Regions from separate parts of the Nocardia sp. JCM 38205 genome, predicted to be linked through region 1. Evidence: predicted binding sites of a transcription regulator. Region 1 holds the regulator's gene; the other holds the start of a gene.
The links. The regulator HspR, encoded in region 1, represses chaperone genes until heat shock. The targets are predictions, from matches to a motif close to ANNTGAGTNNNNNNNACTCANNT.
Positions count from the first base shown of each region.

Region 2: the regulator HspR is predicted to act here: its motif matches at 2,226-2,248, upstream of lon (endopeptidase La).

Region 1 is NZ_JBYHFL010000002.1:570,886-578,043, forward strand. It holds gene dnaK (molecular chaperone DnaK) at 1-275, shown strand, start outside; gene grpE (nucleotide exchange factor GrpE) at 272-952, shown strand; gene dnaJ (molecular chaperone DnaJ) at 1,004-2,167, shown strand; gene AC4HOU_RS09380 (heat shock protein transcriptional repressor HspR) at 2,167-2,568, shown strand; gene AC4HOU_RS09385 (globin domain-containing protein) at 2,943-4,112, shown strand; gene AC4HOU_RS09390 (FAD-binding oxidoreductase) at 4,129-4,914, opposite strand; gene AC4HOU_RS09395 (FAD-binding oxidoreductase) at 4,923-6,080, opposite strand; gene clpB (ATP-dependent chaperone ClpB) at 6,421-7,158, shown strand, end outside.
Region 2 is NZ_JBYHFL010000002.1:283,199-290,356, forward strand. It holds gene AC4HOU_RS08105 (NAD(P)-binding protein) at 1-634, shown strand, start outside; gene AC4HOU_RS08110 (DUF445 domain-containing protein) at 772-2,127, shown strand; gene lon (endopeptidase La) at 2,326-4,707, shown strand; gene AC4HOU_RS08120 (AfsR/SARP family transcriptional regulator) at 4,954-6,903, opposite strand; gene AC4HOU_RS08125 (alpha/beta fold hydrolase) at 6,989-7,158, shown strand, end outside.

The sequences.
Region 1 (7,158 bases):
AGGACAACGAGGACAAGGTGCCCGCCGACGTCAAGGAGAAGGTCGAGGCGGCCATCGCCGAGGCGAACGAGGCGCTGAAGGGCACCGACATCGCCGCGGTCAAGTCGGCCGTGGAGAAGCTGGCCACCGAGTCGCAGGCGCTGGGCCAGGCGATCTACGAGTCGTCCGCCGCCGACGCCGCCGCGTCCGGTAACGGTGCCTCCGCGACGGCCGACGACGATCAGGTCGTCGATGCCGAGGTCGTTGACGAGCCGGTCGACACGGAGAAGAAGTGACGAACGCGAACGCTGGGAACTCCGAGGAGCCGATCAGCTTCGTCGACAAGCGCAAGATCGATCCCGAGAACGGTGAGGTCAGGGAGGCTGCCGGGGCGGGCAATGGTTCCGCCCCGGCCGAGCCGGACGCCGCCGAGGTCGACGCCGCCGAGGTACCCGTGTCCGACGCCGCGGTCGAGCTCGCCGAGCGCACCGCCGACCTGCAGCGTCTGACCGCGGAGTACGCCAATTACCGGCGCCGGGTCGAGCGCGACCGCAAGGCCGCGATCGACGCGGCCAAGGCCGGCGTTGTCACCGAATTGCTCGGCGTGCTCGATGATCTCGATCGCGCCAGGGCGCACGGCGATCTGGAATCGGGGCCGCTGAAGTCGGTTGCCGACAAGCTGAGCGACGCACTGCGCAAACAGGGTCTCGAGGAGTTCGGTTCGGAGGGTGAGCCTTTCGATCCGACTCTGCACGAGGCGGTGCAGCACGAGGGTTCCGGACACTATCCGGTGATCGGCCTCGTGATGCGCAAGGGTTATCGGTTCGGTGACCGGGTGCTTCGGCACGCGCTGGTGGGGGTAACCGACGGCGTGGGCGATCTGCCCACCACCGCCCCCGCCGACCAGGGCGAAGCCCCCGCACCGGACCAGGCCGAGGCATCGGATGCTGATGCCGGCACCGACGAAGGATAAGAGCGCGGCCGAGCCGCACCGTACAAGAGGAACGAAAGGAGGAGATGCCCGGTGAGCCAACGGGAGTGGATCGAAAAGGACTTCTACAAGGAGCTGGGCGTCTCCTCCGGCGCCTCGCAGGACGAGATCAAAAAGGCCTACCGCAAGCTCGCGCGTGACCTGCATCCGGATGCCAACCCCGGCGACACCAAGGCCGAGGAGAGGTTCAAGACCGTCAGTGAGGCGCATGCCGTGCTGTCGGATCCGGTCAAGCGCAAGGAGTACGACGAGACGCGCAGGCTGTTCGCCGGCGGTGGTTATCCGCGCGGTGGATTCACCCCCGGCGGCGCCGGTGGCGGATTCTCGCAGGAGTTCAACCTCGGCGACATCTTCGGTGCCGGTGCCACCGGTGCCGACGGTGGCCTCGGCGATCTGTTCGGCGGTCTGTTCAACCGGGGCGGCACGCGATCGGCGAGCCGGCCCCGGCGCGGTTCCGATGTGGAGACCGAGACGACCCTCGGGTTCCGTGAGGCCGCGCAGGGCGCCACCGTCCCGCTGCGGATGACCAGTCCGTCGCCGTGCACCACCTGTCACGGCAGCGGCGCCAAGCCGGGCACCAGCCCACGGGTCTGCCCGCACTGCAACGGCACCGGCGTGATCAGCCGCAACCAGGGCGCGTTCGGGTTCAGTGAACCGTGCGACGACTGCCGCGGTACCGGCTCGATCATCGACAACCCGTGCGTGGACTGCCATGGCAGTGGTATCCAGAACCGGACCCGCACCATCACCGTCCGCATCCCTCCTGGTGTGGCGGACGGGCAGCGGATCCGGCTGGCCGGGCAGGGCGAGGCCGGGTTGCGCGGTGCGCCCTCGGGCGATCTGTACGTGACCGTGCACGTCAGCCAGGACCGGGTCTTCGGCCGCAGCGGCGACGACCTGACCCTGGTACTGCCGGTCAGCTACAGCGAACTGGTCCTCGGCACCACGGTGTCGGTGCCGACGCTGGAGGGCCGGGTCGGGGTCAAGGTGCCTCCGGGCACCGCCGACGGCCGCATCCTGCGGGTGCGCGGCCGCGGTGTGCCCAAGCGCGGCGGCGGAGCCGGTGACCTGCTGGTCACCGTCAAGGTTGCGGTGCCGCAGAAACTGGATGACAACGCCACCGAGGCGCTGCGGGCGCTGCAGGAGGCGGAGAAGGCCAGCGGTTTCGATCCGCGAGCAGGATGGGCAGGTGCGTGATGTCCGGAGATCCGAAGCAGGCGTCGGGTGGGCCGTCGCGAGCCGAGTACTTCATGATCTCGGTGGCGGCCCAATTGGCCGGTATGCATGCGCAGACGCTGCGCACGTATGACCGGCTGGGGCTGGTGACGCCACAACGCACTTCGGGCGGCGGGCGACGCTATTCGGCAAGGGATGTGGAGCTGTTGCGCGAAGTGCAGCGGCTGTCCCAGGACGAGGGCGTCAACCTGGCGGGCATCAAACGCATCATCGAACTCACCAATCAGGTCGAACAGTTGCAACAGCGCGTCGCCGAGCTGAGTGCGGAACTGGAGCGCGCGCGGGCGAACTACCGCGCGGATCTGACCCCGCCGCAGCGCAGCACCGCGCTGGTGGTGTGGCAGCCGCGGCATCGCCGGTAGCCGTTCGCCGGATGAGTTCTCGGGCCCCGGCCCGGCTCCGCTCGTGGGCCGGGTCGGGGCCCGAGGTCCGTCCGGGAACGTTTCGGATTTGCCGACAGATCGCTGTCGGATGCGAACTTCATTGTGAAGCTTGCATATTGAGTGGTCGAGTGACGGATTTCACCCGTTTTATCCAGTCCTTCAGTCGGTTTCGTCGCGAATTCGTACGCCATACCCTTGTTTTGTCGGAATTGCACGTGGGATGTTTCGTCCGTCCATTCCACTGCCGGCAAACCTCGCCTACACTCCAAAGCCACGGCTGCTGACGAGTGTCCCGCAGCACCTCACTCGCCGGCACGGATAGTGCTCGAATGCGAAATGGGGTTGTGGCGCATATGGATTCGCGGACCGTCGCGTTGATCAGGACGACGTTCAAAGCGGTTGCCGCGGAAGAGGGTGGGGCGGAGCGGTTGTCCAAGTCGTTTTATGCGATCTTGTTCACCGAATATCCGGGTGTCCGCGATTATTTTCCCGCGGCGATGGACGCGCAGCGTGACCGCCTTGTCAAGGCCATCGGATACGCGCTCGACCGGCTGGAGGAGCCGGAAAAGTTGCTGCCCTTCCTCGCCCAGCTCGGCCGCGATCACCGCAAGTACGGGGTCCAGCGGGCCCATTACACGGCGGTATCGGAATCGTTGAAGACGGCCATGCGCCGATTCGCCGGTTCGGAGATGTGGACCGACGAGGTCGAACGCGCCTGGACCGAGGGCTTGGCGCTGATCTCGGACACCATGATCGGCGCCGCCGAACAGGAGAGCACACCGCCGGTGTGGACCGGAACGGTCGTCGAACGCCGCGAGGTGCTCCGCAATCTGGCGGTGATCCGGCTGCAATTGGACCAGCCGATGCAATACGCGGCGGGCCAATATCTGAGCGTGCAGATCCCCTCGCGGCCGCGGATGTGGCGCTATATGTCGCCAGCGGTCCCGGCGAATGCCAACGGCGAGATCGAATTCCATATTCGCTCGGTCCTCGGTGGCTGGGTCAGCCCGGCGATGGTCGGCAACACCGCGGTCGGTGATCAGTGGCTGCTCGGCTCCCCGCTGGGCGGATTGGGAATTCCGCGCAACGTCAAACGCAAAATGCTGATGATCGGCTGCGGCACCGGTATCGCACCGCTTCGCGCCCAGCTCATGGCAATGTCACAGCGACGCATCAATCCGAAGGTGCACCTGTTCGTCGGCGGCCACCATCCGTGCGATCTCTACGACCTGGAGACGCTGAGCCGGCTCGCGGTCGCCAACAAATGGCTCACCGTCACGCCGGTGACCGAACGCGCCGAGAATCCGTGGTGGTACTACGATTCCGGCGAATCGGAAAGAACCTGGCCCGGCCTCGAACCACGGGTGACCGGGCAGATCGGAAAGATCGTCGCCGGCTACGGCGCATGGGCCGACCGTGATGTGCAGATCGTCGGCTCACCTTCGATGGTGCAGACCACCAAGTTCCGGTTGATGGCTACCGGGACCCGAGCCATGAACATTCGTCACGATCCGCTCTTCTGAGCCATGAGCGGCCGGATCAGCCGCCCTCCCACTGAATTCGTTCCGCCGGTGTCCCGGTGTCGAGCAGCCGCTGCACGGTCGCGCGCGTCATCCCGGGCGAGCCGCACACCAGCACCTGGTGCCGGTCGAACGCGCCGTGCGAGCCGACCACCTCCGCGAGCGTCCCGTACAGCATCTCATCGGGTGCGAAGCCGATATCCACCCGGGAACGCTCGTACCATTCGTCCGGCAGATCGGGATCGTCCGGGGTCTCCACCACCGGAACCACTGTCAGCCACGGCAATTCCTCGGCCAGCAGCGTCAGCATGTCGGCCGCGTACAGGTCGCGCGGCGATGCACCGCCGACGAACAGGTAGGTCGGCGGCTGCACCTCGCGACGAGCCAGTTCCAGGATCTGCGCGCGCATCGGCGCCAAACCCGTGCCGCCCGCGATCATCACGACCTCGTCGCCCTCCGGATCGACGAAGAAGGTGCCTGCGGGTGCGCCGATCGTCCACTCGTCGCCGGCCGCGGTATCGGCCACGATCCCGCCGCTGCACCAGCCGCCGGGCACCGTGCGCACATGGAACTCGAGCTTGCCGTCCAGCGAGGGCGGCAGGGCGGGGGACAGGCGCCGCCGCAGACCGGGGAACTGCGGTACCCGCACCTCCACCGACTGCCCGGCGGTGAACGGCACGAACTCGCCGATCAGCCGGATCACCGCGAGATCATGACGCAGCCGATGATGTCCGACCACGGTCGACTTCCACACGGGCGCTTCCGGAATCGCGCCGTTGCGTGGCGCATGCGGATCGATGTCCATACCTACTCTCAGACGGGATCGGAACTGATGATCGACTCCGGTGTGCCCACTGCCAGCAGCGCGCGCCGGGTATCGGCGATCATCTTCGCCGAGCCGGCGATCTGGATCTGGCGATCCGACCACGACCCGAAGCTGGCGACCACCGCACCGAGATTACCGACCAGGCGCCGGTGCATGCCGTAGGGCGCGTCGGCAGCGGGATGCGGATACCACCACGGGTTGGTCTTCTGCTCGCACACCGGAACGATCGTCAGCCACGGGTTGCTCTGCGAGAGCTGCCACATGTTCTCCACGTCGTACAGATCGCACGGGTACACCCCGCCGATGAAGAAGTGCACCCGCGGGTTGATGCCGCGCTGCCCCATCTCGATGAGCTGGGCGCGCAATGGCGCGATGCCGGTGCCCGAACCGATCATCAAGACATCCCGGCCGCTTTCCTGATCCACATGGAGCCCGCCCAGCGGGCCGCCGATCAGCCAGCGGTCGCCGACGGTGGTCTCGTTGACGATGGCCGGGCTCACCCAGCCACCGCGGACCTTGCGGACGTGGAATTCGATCTCGCCGTAGGGATTGGCCGGAATCGCCGGCGACAGATACCGCCACATCTTCGGCCGCTGCGGCACCGCGACCGGCACGTACTGGCCCGCCTGATAGGGGATCGGGCTGTCGGATTGCAGCCGCACGATGGCGAGATCGTCGAGCACATGCCGGTGCCCGACGACGGTGGCCTCCCAGTAGGGCGGGGAATCGTCGGAGTTGGCGCCGATGGCCATGGCGGCCGAGATCAGCAGGGCGACATCGCGCCAGCCGTCGGCCAGTTCATCACTCCAGTCGGCACCGTTGTAGGTGCGGGCGGCGGCGAACAGGGCGCGGCCGGCGAGGTCGTAATGGGAGGCTTCGACGCCGTACTTGCGGTGATCGCGGGCCAGCTGTTCGAGGAACTTCTGTGCCCGGTCCCAGTCCTCGAGATGATCGAGCATGTACTGGATGGCGGTGACCAGGCGTTTCGGCTGCATATCCATGGCGGGCGGGAACAGATCCCGCAGCCCGGGATTCTCGGCGAACAGGTGACCATAAAACGCACTGATCAACCGCTCGGGTCCGTGCGGTGAATCGACCACCGAACGGAAGTTGGCGCGGACCAGCGCAGCCGAACGCGCATCCACGGCGTGGGCTTCCTTTCCCTCGAAGAGCTGCCCGGGGACCTACCCGTAACCGGCGGTCCTCCGTCGAGGCAAGTATCCCTGAAAACGCCGTGGTCATGTGGGTATGGGCAGGTTACCGGCATTTGTCACATGTTGGATGCGCAACACCGGTTCACCGGTCACGGTCGCGGCGTAGCGTTCGGGTCGAGTCCGGCGTGCCGCAGTCGCTAGAATCGGCAAAGTTGAGCGGAACAGACTCAACCTTTCCAACGTTGAACCGAAGGACACCGTGCCGACGGCGAAGGCAGCCGCTGTACGCACTCGGCACCGGGGAAATTATCGACCAGTAGGAAGGTGCTTTGTGGACTCGTTCAATCCCACCACCAAGACCCAGGCGGCGCTGACCGCTGCCTTGCAAGCGGCCTCGGCCGCGGGTAACCCGGAGATTCGTCCGGCGCACTTGCTGGTGGCGTTGCTGGATCAGACCGACGGCATCGCCGCCCCCTTGCTGAAGGCCGTCGGGACCGATCCGGCGGTCGTACGACGCGAGGCGCAAGAGATCATCGACCGGTTGCCGAGCGCGACCGGTGCCACCACCACCCCCCAGCTCGGCCGCGAAGCGCTGGCCGCGATCACCGCGGCTCAACGACTGGCCACCGAGATGGGCGATGAGTACGTGTCCACCGAGCACGTCATGGTCGGCCTGGCCGAGGGCGATTCCGATATCACCATGCTGCTCACCAAGTACGGCGCCACCGCCGACGCCCTGCGCGAGGCCTTCACCGCCGTCCGCGGCAGCGCCCGGGTCACCAACCCCGACCCCGAGGGCAGCTACCAGGCGCTGGAGAAGTACTCCACCGACCTCACCGAGGCCGCCCGCTCCGGCAAGCTCGACCCGGTGATCGGCCGCGATACCGAGATCCGCCGAGTGGTGCAGGTGCTGTCGCGGCGCACCAAGAACAACCCGGTGCTCATCGGTGAGCCCGGCGTCGGCAAGACCGCCATCGTCGAAGGGCTGGCCCAGCGCATCGTCGCCGGTGACGTACCGGAATCGCTGCGTGGCAAGTCGGTGATCTCGCTCGACCTCGGCGCCATGGTC
Region 2 (7,158 bases), 290 kb from region 1:
GCGGGTGATGGACCGGATGGCTGCCCACGCCGCCGGACTCGGCGTGGAGATCACCACCGGTGCGCGCATCGACAGCGTCGACACCTCGGCCGGGCCGGTGATCGTGGCCACCGAACTCGCCTCGGCCCGGCGCCTGCTCGGCGACGACAGCCTGACCTGGACCAGCGGGCACGCCGCCCTGCTCGATATCGCGGTGCAGAGCTCACCGCGCGACCGCAGCATCGTCTTCGACCTCGACGCGGGCGGGTTCCACGAGAGCTACACCATGCAGGACTACAGCATCGCCCCGGCCGGACAGTCGCTGTTCCAACTGCAGATGCCGGTGCGCGCCGGCGAAACGCCCGGGCAAGCCCAGCAGCGGCTTGCCGAGTTCGCCGATCTCGTCATCCCCGGACGCGCCACCAGGACGACGTTCTCCCGGACCGGCACGGCGAAGGGCCGCACCGGCGCCCTCGACCTGCCCGGCCGGACCTGGCGCGACCGTCCGGCGATCGACCGCGGTGACGATGTCTTCCTGGCCGGCGATATGGTGGCCGCCCCCGGAATGCGCGGTGAGATCTCGATCAACAGTGCCCTGGTCGCGGCCGAACGCGCGGTCGCCGCACTGCCCGCGCGCAGCGTGACACGATCATGAACGGGTAGTCGCGGCCGCCGCGCCCCGAATCGTTGACACCTCCACGGGGCAATGAGAATGTTGGGACCTCGAGTCTCATTCGATGTCTCAGACAACCATTCCGGGCATTCGTACCGGCCGGCCTAGGGAGAGCCCGCGTGACCACACTCGCGTCCGGTGTGTTCATCGATTGGGAGCAGCTCACCGGGCAGTCGAAATTCGTGGTGGACCTGATCAGCTTCCCGATCTTCGCCGGGATCGCGGGCTGGCTGACCAACTGGACCGGCGTGTTGATGCTGTTCTGGCCGCTGAGCTTCCGCGGTGTGCGGGTGCCCGGCCTGAAAGTGCTCTACCCGTATCTGCCGCGCCGGGTGCAGGTACTTCCGGTGTTCTCCGAGGACGGTTCCCGTTTCGGTTTCCAGGGTTTCATCCCGGCCCGCGCGGAGAAGATGGCCAGCATCTGCGTGGACAAGGCGCTGATGCGGATCGGCAGTCCACGCGATTTCATCCACGAACTCGACCTGGACGGTATCGCCGACTATGTGGCCGAGATGGCGCACAAGCAGGTTCAGTCGATCGTCGACGACGTCATGTACCGGGAGAATCCCGAGCTGTGGGGTTCGCTGCCGCGGGCGATGAAGCAGCTGGTCTATCAGCGGGTGGACCGGGAGCTGCCCGCGCTGTGCCGTCGCGCGTTCGAATCGCTGGGTGACAATGTCGACCAGCTGATCGACGTCAAGGGCTTCGTGATCCGGTACCTGCAGGACAACCCGATCATCCTCAAGGATCTGACCACCACGATCGCCGCGCCCGAGCTGCGGTTCATGGTGCGGATCGGCCTGCTCGGCGCGCCCTTCGGGCTGCTGCTCGCGCTGTATCTGCACGTGCATCCGAGCATCCCGGTACTCGGCTGGGTGCCGGCGTGGGTGATCGTGCTGCTGGTGTCGGCCGGTATCGGCGTGCTGGTCAACCTGATCGCGATCAAGATGGTGTTCGAGCCGGGCGATCCGCAGCCGCGCTACAAATACCTGTGGCGCCAGGCCCTGCTGGCCAAGCGTCAGCCGCAGGCCGCGGTCGATCTGGCCCACATCCTGGCCTACCAGGTGCTCACCCTGCCCAATCTGTCCAAGGAACTGCTCGAGGGCCCCAACGGCGATAAGACCCGCCAGTTGCTGGAACGGCTGATCTCCGACGAGATCCACCGCCAGCTCGGCCGCACCACCTCGATGGTCCGCGCCGCCTTCGGCCGCCGCCAATTCGACAACCTCAAGGTCGGAGCCGCCGGCGCCGCCGTCGGCCTGGCACCGACCCTGGTCGAGGACGCCGAGTTCACCGAGGAACAAGCCAAGAAGATCGACGAATTCGCCGCCCGCAAACTCACCCAACTCACCCCCGGCGAGTTCATGGAGATGTTCTACGCCTCCGTCGAACAAGACGCCTGGCTGCTGTACGTCCACGGCGGCCTGCTCGGCGTCGTCGTCGGCGGGGTACATCTGCTGCTGTTCGGCTGGTAGCCGCCGCGCACGTCCACCCTGGAGCGCTGATGTATTCGGCGCCGCTTTCGCCCTGAGTGAACCCCGCCACTCCCCTGGAACAAACCCGAATAGCCCGGGGTTGAGTAGGCATCGCTCAACTTTGAAAGGGTCGAAGACGTGACTGCAGCTCAGAACTTGCCGGTGCTGTTCCTGACCGATCCGATCGTGCTGCCGGGCATGGTCGTGCCCATCGAACTCGACGAATCGGCGCAGGCGGCCATTGATGCCGCGCGTGCCGCGAAGACCGACCAGGTCCTGGTCGCGCCCCGCTTGGACGAGGGGTACGCGGCCTACGGCGTGGTCGCCACCATCGAACAGGTCGGCCGGCTGCGCGGTGGCGCGCCCGCGGCGGTGCTGAAGGCGGAGCGGCGCGCCAAGATCGGTCACGGGGTGACCGGGCCGGGTGCGGCGCTGTGGGTGGAGGCCGAACCGGTAGCCGACGTGCCCGCCGACGGGCGGACCAAGGAACTCGCCGCCGAATACAAGAAGCTGGTCGTCTCGGTGCTGCAACGCCGGGAGGCCTGGCAGGTCATCGACGCGGTCAACCAGCTCAGCGATCCCTCCGCGATCGCCGATACCGCGGGCTACGCCACCTACCTGACCAGCGAGCAGAAGCGCGAGCTGCTGGAAACCCCGGAACCGGCCCAGCGGCTGGCGACGCTGATCGAATGGACCAAGGCGCATATCGCCGAGACCGAGGTCTCGGAGAAGATCAGCGAAGAGGTCCGCGAGGGCATGGAGAAGAGTCAGCGCGAATTCCTGCTGCGCCAGCAGCTCAACGCCATTCGCAAGGAACTCGGCGAGGACGAACCCGACGGCGCCGACGACTACCGCACCCGCGTCGAGCAGGCCGATCTGCCCGAAACGGTGCGCGAAGCCGCGCTGCGCGAGGTCGGCAGGCTCGAACGGGCCAGCGATCAGAGCCCCGAATCGGGCTGGATCCGCACCTGGCTCGACACCGTCCTGGAACTGCCGTGGACGGTGAAAACCACCGACAACACCGATGTTTCGGCCGCCCGCGCCGTGCTCGACGCCGATCACCACGGCCTCGACGAGGTGAAGGACCGGATGGTCGAGTACCTGGCGGTGCGGGCGCGGCGGGCCGCCCGCGGGCTGGAGGTCGTCGGCGGACGCGGCTCCGGCGCGGTGCTGGTGCTGGCCGGCCCGCCCGGTGTGGGTAAAACCTCGCTGGGTGAAAGCGTCGCGCGGGCGCTCGGGCGCAAATTCGTGCGAGTTGCGCTCGGCGGTGTGCGTGACGAGGCCGAGATCCGCGGTCACCGGCGTACCTATGTCGGCGCGCTGCCCGGGCGCATCGTGCGGGCCATGAAGGAAGCCGGCTCGATGAACCCGGTCGTGCTGCTGGACGAGATCGATAAGGTCGGCTCCGATTTCCGCGGCGACCCGGCCGCGGCCCTGCTCGAGGTGCTCGACCCGGCGCAGAACCACACCTTCCGCGATCACTACCTCGACCTCGATCTGGACCTGTCCGACGTGCTGTTCATCGCCACGGCCAACGTCATGGAGACCATCCCCGGCCCGCTGCTGGACCGGATGGAACTGATCACCGTCGACGGCTACACCGAGGACGACAAGGTCGCCATCGCCCGCGACTTCCTGGTCCCGCGCCAGCTGGAACGCAATGCGCTGACCGCCGAGGAGGTGACCGTCACCGAGGGTGCGCTGCGTGAGATCGCGGCCAACTACACCCGCGAGGCCGGTGTGCGGCAGATGGAGCGGTTGATCGCCAAGGCGCTGCGCAAGGCGGCCACGACGCTGTCGGAGGGTGCTTCGGTCGCCGATGCCGTGCCGACGATCGGGCTCGGCTACGACGCCGAACTCGGCTACGACGACGTGGTCATCGAAAAGGACCCGGCCGCAGTGCGTTCCGGTGCATCGCTGACCATCGACGTCGGTGATCTGAAGGAATACCTCGGCCGTCCCCGCTTCACCCCGGATTCGGTGGAACGCACCGCCGTCCCGGGCGTGGCCACCGGCTTGGCGGTGACGGGTCTCGGCGGCGATGTGCTCTACATCGAGACCAACGCCGTCGACGGCGAACGTTCGCTGACGCTCACCGGCCAGCTCGGTGACGTCATGAAGGAATCGGCCCAGATCGCGCTGACCTACGTCCGCTCGCACCTGGAAGAGATCGGCATCGAGCCCTCGGTGCTGGATCGCAATATCCACGTGCACTTCCCGGCGGGCGCGGTGCCGAAGGACGGTCCCTCGGCCGGTGTCACCATGGTCACGGCCCTGGTATCGCTGGCTCTCGGCAGGCAGGTGCGTTCGGATGTCGGCATGACCGGCGAGGTCACGCTGAACGGCCGGGTGCTGCCCATCGGCGGCGTCAAGCAGAAGCTGCTCGCCGCGCAACGGGCCGGCCTGAAGACGGTGTTCATCCCGGCCCGCAACGAGCCGGATCTGGACGACGTCCCGGCCGAGGTGCTCGCCGCGCTGGATGTCCGCCCGGTCGCCGATGTGGCCGAGATCCTCGCCTACGCCATCGAGCCGGTCCAGGAACCGGCGCTGGACGGACGGCCGCTGGCGGCCACGGCCTGATCCGCCGCAGCCCTGACGCCGAACGAGCCGTGCCCCGCGATGGGCACGGCTCGTTCGGCATCTGCGGATACCTCAGGTTGTGCCCCCGCGCCGCGGGTATCGAAGGCGATCCCCCGAATCGACCGGTGAGCAGGGTTGCGACACCGCTCGACAGGGTGTGCGTATCCGGTTGCGAATCAGCGTCGCGCAATGGCGAATTCGTCTGCCCGAGGTGATTTTCGGCCCGACCACCGGGGTGCGAACTCGCTATTCCCGCGCGAGTGCGTCGTCCAGTTCGGTGAGATACCCCTGCACCGGCCCCGCGGTGAGGATCCCGCTGCCCGCGCCCGCGATCTCGCCCGCGGCGGGCGTCAACCGAGCACGGGCGCGCGCCATCGCGGCGTGGTCGCCGAGATCTATCGCCGCTCGTGCGATAAGACTCCACAACGCTTCGATCAGCAGACCCGGCGGTGGTTCCTGGACACGGGCCAGGCGTGCCCGGGCCTCGTCGCGGCGCCCTTCGGCCAGTAGCAGCAGCGGCCGAGCCCACGGCTCATAGGGGCCCCACTCGGTCGCTGCCGGGAATTCCGCCGGAGCCCCGCGCCATACCCGCAGGCACAGCAATGCCATCGGCAGCGCGCCCTGCTCGAATCCCGGCATACCGCAGTTCTCGTACCGCTGGGCGATGGTGCGATAGCCCGCTTCGGCGATCTCGATCGGTGCGCCGGTCGCGGCTGCCCGCATGGCGCGATACCACCCGGTGAACACCGCGACCAGCGGCCGTTCGTTGCGGGCTCCCAGCCGGTCGGCGGCACCGGCGTGGACGTCGGCCTGGTCGAAATCACCGAAAGCGCTGCGGGTCTGCATCAGGGCGAGGTGGCCGAGGATTTCGAACGGCACCAGCTCGTGGCGGCGCGACAGTTCCACCAGTTCCCGGCCGATGGCTTCGCGTTCGCCGGCGCGGCCGGGGCGATCACAGGTCTGGAGGAAGAGGCCGTTCAATGCGAAGGCGAGCAGGGACGGATCATCCAGTGCCCGAGCGATTCCGGTGGCCGCGCGGGCCGCGTCGAGCCCGCGGCGGCTGCGGATTCCCCGGGTTTCGACGGCGATGGTCGTCAGCAGCCGGGCCCTCGAGCCGGCCGCCGCGTCCGCCGGTAGCCGGGCGAGCGTGCGTTCGGCGGCGGCCGTGATCTGGGCCGCCTGGTCGGGATCGTCGGATCGAGTCCATATGCCCGGCACGTCGTAGCTGCCGATGATGCGTGCGGTGAGCTGCGGATCATCGAGGCGTTCGGCCGCGGCGACCGTGTCGAGCCGCTGCTGCCTGGCGGCGGCGAGCCCGCCGCTGCCGGTCATCGCAAGACTGCGCAGCAGCCCGACCGTCGATTCGAGGCGCGCGGTGGCTCCGCCTGCCACGGTGCGGTCGTAGGCCGCGGTGGCCTCGGCCCACACCCGCTCGGCAGCGTCGTCGACACCGATGTCGTGGCGCAGGATGGCCGACTCCGTCGCGGCCAATCGCGGTCCGGGGTCGACGCCGAGCTCATCGACGAGAATGCCACGCGCCCTGCGCAATACCGCGAGTGCGTCGCCCTGGCGTCCGGATCGGTACAGGGCGAGGGCAAGCAGCCGCCACGCCTCCTCCCGCCACGGATGGGTGCCGACCAGCGCATCCAGATCCGGTACTGCGTCGGCGGCACGCCCGAGCGTCAGCCGGGCTCGGGCCTGCCGCTCGACGGCGGTGAGCCGCAGTTCTTCCAACCGTGCCGATTCTGTTCGAGCCCAAGCCATATCGGCGAACTCGGAGTAGGCCGGCCCGCGCCACCAGCCGAGCGCTTCGGTGAGCGTGGACAGCGCGTCGGCGGGCGTGAGGTCGGCCCCCTCGCGCACCGCCCGCTCGAACCGCCACGCGTCGACCCGGTCCTGCTCGGCCCGCAGGGCGTATCCGGTGCCCTCGGTGACCAGGAGCCGGGCGGCGGTGCGAGCCGGACGCTGCGGTTCGAGCGCGCGACGCAATGCGGCGACGAACGTGCGGACCGCGGATTTGGTGCCCCCGCCCGGCCCCCACAGGTCATCGATGATGACCTGCACCGGCACGACCCGCCCGCGCGCTACGAGCAATCGCGCCAGCACCGCCCGATGCCTCGGGCCTTTCAGGTCGATCCGTGCGCCGTCGGCATCCCAGGCGAGCACGGGTCCGAGCACGCCGAACGAGACTGTCACGCCCTCACGGTATAGCGCGCTCATCGGTTGCTCATCGGGCCACGCCAGCCTGGTCGAGACCGAACCGATCAAGGAGAAATACCCGATGACCTCGATGATTCCCGGATTCGACTACCGGCGCGTGCGCGTCGCCGACGATATCGCCCTACAGGTTGCCGTCGGCGGTTCCGGCAGTCCGATCGTGCTGCTGCACGGGTTTCCGCAAACCCACCTGATGTGGCGGCACGTGGCCACCGACCTCGCCGCTCAGCACAC